DNA from 2 places in the Clostridium sp. Marseille-Q7071 genome. Region 1 is predicted to be linked to the other one. Evidence: riboswitches for the same ligand, from Rfam matches in the RefSeq annotation. Region 1 holds a riboswitch; the other holds the start of a gene.
What was found. Region 1 has a riboswitch for glycine ahead of ACWPW7_RS09160 (GrdX family protein). Riboswitches for the same ligand answer to the same signal wherever they lie in the genome.
Positions count from the first base shown of each region.

Region 2: it holds a riboswitch for glycine, as region 1 does, so the genes downstream of both, ACWPW7_RS23045 (sulfide/dihydroorotate dehydrogenase-like FAD/NAD-binding protein) here and ACWPW7_RS09160 (GrdX family protein) in region 1, are expected to answer to the same signal.

Region 1 is NZ_CBCOPR010000001.1:1,977,639-1,980,860, forward strand. It holds gene ACWPW7_RS09150 (tRNA (cytidine(34)-2'-O)-methyltransferase) at 26-493, shown strand; gene ACWPW7_RS09155 (DegV family protein) at 507-1,361, shown strand; glycine riboswitch at 1,705-1,838, shown strand; glycine riboswitch at 1,842-1,896, shown strand; gene ACWPW7_RS09160 (GrdX family protein) at 1,964-2,338, shown strand; gene trxB (thioredoxin-disulfide reductase) at 2,351-3,222, shown strand, end outside.
Region 2 is NZ_CBCOPR010000002.1:61,740-64,961, reverse strand. It holds gene ACWPW7_RS23050 (iron-containing alcohol dehydrogenase) at 1-1,087, shown strand, start outside; glycine riboswitch at 1,596-1,704, shown strand; gene ACWPW7_RS23045 (sulfide/dihydroorotate dehydrogenase-like FAD/NAD-binding protein) at 1,901-2,767, shown strand; gene gltA (NADPH-dependent glutamate synthase) at 2,773-3,222, shown strand, end outside.

The DNA.
Region 1 (3,222 bases):
AATGACATAATATGGAGGTATAGCTATGAATTTAAATATAGTATTATTTCAACCAGAAATTCCTCAGAATACAGGAAATATAGGAAGAACTTGTGTGCTTACAAACTGTAAGCTTCATCTTATAAAGCCCTTAGGATTTAGTCTTGAAGAAAAGGAAATTAAAAGAGCTGGACTAGATTATTGGCCTTTATTAGATATAGAAATTCACGAATCCTATGAAGCTTTAAGAGAAAAATATAAAGAAGGGACTTTTTATTTTTGCACCACAAAAGGAGAAAAGTTCTATAGCGATGTAAGTTTTAAAGAGGGTGACTTTTTAGTATTTGGTCGCGAATCTAAGGGGTTACCAGATTATATAAGAAATGATAATATAGATACTTTAATAAGAGTTCCTATGATAAACACTACTACTAGGTCATTAAATTTATCTAATACTGTAGCAATTATAGCTTATGAGGGTTTAAGACAACTTGGATTCCCTGAAATGAAATAGGAGGAGTTAATTTATGGAAGATAAGAAAATTAAAATCATAACGGATAGTACCTGTGACTTACCAGATCATATAATTAATAAATATAATATAGAGATGATACCCTTAGTATTCACAATAGATGGTGAAACTTATCTTGATAGAGTGGATATTAAACTACCAGAATTTCTAGAGAAAATGAATAATTCTAGTGAACTACCTAAGACTGGACAGATAAATCCTCATAGATTTTATGATATATATGATAAATATTTAAAGGAAGGATATAAAATAATATCAATACATATATCATCTAAAATGAGTGGGACTTACCAGTCAGCTCTAGTGGCAAAAGAGATGTTAAATAGTGAAGATATAATGGTAATTGATTCTCAATGCGTATGTGGTGCTCTTGGAGCTTTAGTGGTAAAGGCATGCTTGTTAAAAGAACAGGGGTTAAATTTTACATCAATTAATGAAGAAGTATTAAAATCAATACCAAAGATAAGAAGTATAACCTGTTTTGAATCCTTAGATAATTTGGTTAAAGGTGGAAGGCTATCTAAAACAGCTGGTATTATTGGAAGTTTTTTAGGAATTAAACTTTTACTATCTATTGAAGATGGAGAAATGACAGTTAAAGATAAGGTAAGAGGAAGTAAAAAAGCCTTAAGAAATATGTTGGAGTATATAGAATCCTATGGAGTTGAAAAGACGACTCCTGTGATATTGATGCAAGCAGCACCAGAAGAAGAGAATATGGGTATATACAATAGCCTAAAGTCACATATGGAAAATAAACACATAGATTATATTGAATGCGAAGTGGGATGTGTAGTTGGTACTCACTCAGGAAGAGATGCTTGTGCAGCGTTTTTTATAGAAGAATAAAGATTAGCTATTATAGTTTAATATTTTAATAATTAAAATTTTGAATAAAGATATAAATAATTTATAGAACTAGAATTTATAAATAATAGAATTTTTAATGAAATTAATCCTTATATTTGATTTATATAATACATTTAATTAAAATTAAAAAAACTAGTATTTTAAAATATAATATTAATAATTGATAAACAATTAACAGAGTTTCTAAAAAATATGAATCATTTGAACTTTTAAAATTGGTTATAGAGAATTTAAATAAGGAAAAATGCTAAAAAATATAGAAATTTATTGACGAATGTTGTATACTTGGGTTGTAAGTTAAAACAATTTAATAAAAGTATGGATGAAATTTTCGGGAGATGATCTATTAAAAATAATTATTAATAATTATTTTTATAACAATGGGTAGCCGAAGAAGCAAAAATTTATTTTGCCAATAAATTTGAAACTCTCAGGCAAAAGGACCGAAAATGGACATAACTCTGGAAAGCGGTAAGCACCGAAGGAGTAAAACTCTCAGGTTTAAAGGACAGAGGCATAGGCAAAGTTAATTATTACTTTTGCATATGCCTTTTTTATATGTGAAAAAGGAGGGAAGCTAGGTGATTGAACCGTTATTTATAATAACCAATAATCCATTGTCAAAGAGAACCTTTGAAGCAAAGTATAAAATAGTCTATATAGATGGTTCGGCAATGGAAGTGCTAAAAAATGTTAGAGATAGCATACATTTAGGCCATAAGCTTCTAACTCATCCATTAATGAGTAGTGTTAAACCTAACGAAACGCCATATAGAACCGTATGTTTATCATTAGATAGGGAGTCCTTAGATATTCAGTCATTAGAAATAATTGAAAGTACCATAATGACTACAGAAAAATTTTTAAGAGATTTCAATACTCCAAATTGGAGTGATAAAATATTACAAGATTTTCAATTGATAGATTGCGATTTAATAAATCATGCAATCAATTAAGGAGGGTTACCCATGGAACATATTATTTATGATACTATCATTTTAGGTGGAGGTCCTGCAGGATTATCAGCTGGATTGTATGCTGCGAGATCAAGAATGAAAACATTATTAATAGAAAGAGCAAAGTTTGGTGGACAGACAGCCACTACTGATGAATTAGAGAACTATCCAGGATCTATTGAAGATTGTACAGGAACAAGCCTTAGCCAAAGAATGAGAAAACAAGCAGAAGAATTTGGAACTGAATTTGCTAAAGATGAAGTTATAGAAGTTCAGCTTGAAGGAGATATTAAAGTAGTTAAAACAAGAAAAGCTACCTATGAAGGTAAAACAATAATAATAGCTACTGGTGCATATCCAAGATTAGGTGGATTTAAAAATGAAATTGAATTAAGAGGAAGAGGAGTTTCTTATTGTGCAACTTGTGATGCTGACTTCTTTACAGATTTAGATATCGCAGTTATAGGCGGAGGAGATTCAGCTATAACAGAAGCAATATACTTAGCTAAATTCGGAGAAACGGTAACAATAATTCATAGAAGAGATCAATTAAGAGCTGCTAAGTCATTACAAGAAAAAGCTTTCAAAAATCCAAAAATTAAATTTATTTGGGATAGTGTTGTTGAAGAAGCTAAAGGTGAAGAGATCCTTGAAAGTTTAGTGATAAAAAATGTAAAAACTGGAGAACTTAGCGAATTAGCAGTAAATGGTTGTTTTGTCTTTGTAGGATACTTACCAATATCTGAGCTATTTAAAGGAAAGATAACTATGAATGATAGAGGAGATATCATTACTGATGAAGAGATGAGAACTAATATTCCAGGAGTATTTGCAGCTGGAGATGTTAGAGAAAAATCTTTAAGACAAGTTATTACAGCAGCAGC
Region 2 (3,222 bases), on a different contig from region 1:
AGCTATAATAGTTACAGGTGGTAGCTCAATGCAAAAGTTTGGTTTCTTGGATAAAGTTAAAAATCTATTAGAAGAAGCTAATATAGAAGTCAAAATATTAGAAGGAGTAGAACCAGATCCATCTATTGAAACAGTTATGAAAGGTGCAGAGGAAATGAGAAACTTTGAACCAGAGTGGATTGTTTCTATAGGAGGAGGATCACCAATAGATGCTGCAAAGGCTATGTGGGTATTTTATGAGCATCCTGAATTAACTTTTGAGGATATTAAGGATCCATTTTCTATTCCTACATTAAGAAATAAAGCTAGATTTGTAGCAATACCTTCAACCAGTGGTACGGCAACAGAAGTAACAGCATTTTCCGTTATCACTGACTATGAAAAGAAAATAAAATATCCATTAGCGGATTATAATATAACTCCAGATATAGCTATACTAGACACTGAACTTACTATGACTATGCCTAAGAGCTTAGTAGCTCATACTGGAATGGATGCATTGACTCATGCTATAGAGGCTTATGTAGCATCTAATAAATCACATTTTTCTGATCCATTAGCTATGGAAGCAATAACAATGATAAAGAAAAATATATTACAATCTTATGATGGCTGTAAAAAAGCTAGAGAACAAATGCATATAGCACAATGTTTAGCAGGAATGGCGTTTACAAATGCACTATTAGGTATAACTCATTCAATGGCTCATAAAACCGGTGCAGTATTTAATATTCCACATGGATGTGCTAATGCAATATTTTTACCATATGTTATAGATTTTAATAAAACTGCTTGTAGTGAAAGATATGCTAATGTTGCTAGAAATTTAGGTTTAACTGGCGAAAGCGATGAAGAATTAATAAATGCATTAACAGACTGTATAAGAGAATTAAATGATGTTATGGACATACCTTCTTCATTAAAAGAATATGGTGTAAAAGAAGAAGATTTTAATAAATGGGTAGATTATATTTCAGAAAATGCAATACAAGATGCTTGCACTGGCTCTAACCCAAGAACTGTTTCTGTTGAAGAAATGAAAAAAATATTTACTTGCACATTTAATGGAGAAAAAGTAGATTTTTAATTTAAATATATGAAATTATAGATTTATAAGTTTATAGAAATGTATTAAGGTGTCTGAAATAAAATAACTAGTCAAAGGTGGAACCTATTTTATATCAGATAGATTGATAGTTTTGTCAGCAAAACATGATATAAGATAAGATAGCGTGATGACTAGTTATTTATTGATACCTTAACTTCTAAGTTCAAAGATACAAAGTTATTGTTATATCTTTGCTTGTGAAATAAATAGTTTTTAAAATGTAATAAAAAGAAAACACACAAATAGTATTATATTGTATATAATGTAAACGTTTGTTAGAAAAAATGCGAATAGTGAAAAAATTCTAATAATATGTACAATTAATATTGACTATATAGAATATAGAATATAGAATATATATGTAAAGTTAATATTTTGGTGAATGAGGATTGTTGGAGATATTCCGTTTTATATAGGGATAACCGTAGAAGAAATGAATAGTATAGCTATGGGCTATTCAGAAGCTTTCAGGTGAAGTACAATAATCGGATACCACCCTGGAGAGACTCATTTTATGAGCATCGAAGAAGAAACTCAAAATTATTTTAATTTGTGGTTTTGGGGAAACTTTCAGATAAAAGGACAGGTGTAAATAGCATTTATTTGTGTGCATATTTACTTATTGTCCCTTTTTTGTTGCAAAAACATAAGGAATGTATAGTATAATTAGGTTAGTGTATATTTAGTATGGACAAGTTATCTTTAGGTGTCTAAAATAAAATAGACTAGCATACTGATTAGTTATTTTTGAAGATGCCTTATTAAAATGATTAGATTTGGAGGAACATGAATATGTATAAAATAGCTGAAAAAAGGGATTTAGCACCTCAAATTTTCTTAATGAATATTGAAGCACCTAGGGTAGCTAGATCAGCTAAACCAGGTCAATTTATAATCGTTAGAATGGATGAAAAAGGAGAAAGAGTTCCTTTAACTATTTGCGACACAGACGCAGAAAAAGGAACAGTTACAATAGTTGTTCAAACTATTGGATGTTCAACTAAAGAAATGGCAAAATTAGAAGCTGGAGATATGGTAGCTGATTTTGTTGGACCATTGGGGATGGAATCTGAACTATTACATGAAGACTTAGAAGAACTTAAAAATAAGAAGATATTATTTATATCTGGTGGTGTTGGAGCTGCTCCAGTTTATCCACAAGTTAAATGGTTAAATGAACAAGGCATAAAAGCTGATGTTATAATGGGATATAAAACTAAGGAAATGGTAATTTTAGAAGAAGAAATGAAAACTGTTGCTGGAGATGTTTTTGTATGTACAGATGATGGTACTCATGGTTTCAAAGGAATGGTAACTAATAAATTACAAGATCTAGTACAAAACGAAGGTAAAAAATATGATTTAGTTGTATCAATAGGACCTATGATAATGATGAAATTCGTTTGTAAGTTAACAGAAGAGCTAGGAATAAGAACAGTTGTAAGTTTAAATCCAATAATGGTTGATGGAACTGGAATGTGTGGAGCATGTAGAGTTACAGTTGGAAATGAAACTAAATTTGCTTGTGTTGATGGCCCAGAATTTGATGGACACAAAGTTAACTTTGATGAGGCATTAAAAAGAATATCAATGTATAAAACTGAAGAGTGTAAAAAAGATAGCATAAAAGAAGGCTGTGGTTTAGGAGGTAATAAATAATGGCTATAGATAGAATGAAGAGAACTCCAATAGCAGAACAAGATGCTAAAGTAAGGGCTAAAAACTTTGAAGAAGTATGTTTAGGATATAATGAAGAAGAAGCTGTACAAGAAGCTTCAAGATGTTTAAACTGTAAAAACAAACCATGTGTTGGTAAATGTCCAGTTGCTATAGATATACCAGAATTTATAGCACATGTTAAAAATAGAGAATTTGAAGAAGCTGCTAAAGCTTTAGATAAGTATACAGCACTTCCAGCAGTTTGTGGAAGAGTTTGTCCTCAAGAATTGCAATGTGAAAGTAAATGCGTTCTTGGAATAAAAGGAGAGCCTGTGGCAATTGGTAAACTTGAAAGATTTGTGGCTGACTGGTCAAGAGAACATAATGTAGATTTAACTAAAGATATAGAAAAGAAGAATAGAAAAGTAGCTGTTATAGGCTCAGGTCCAGCAGGA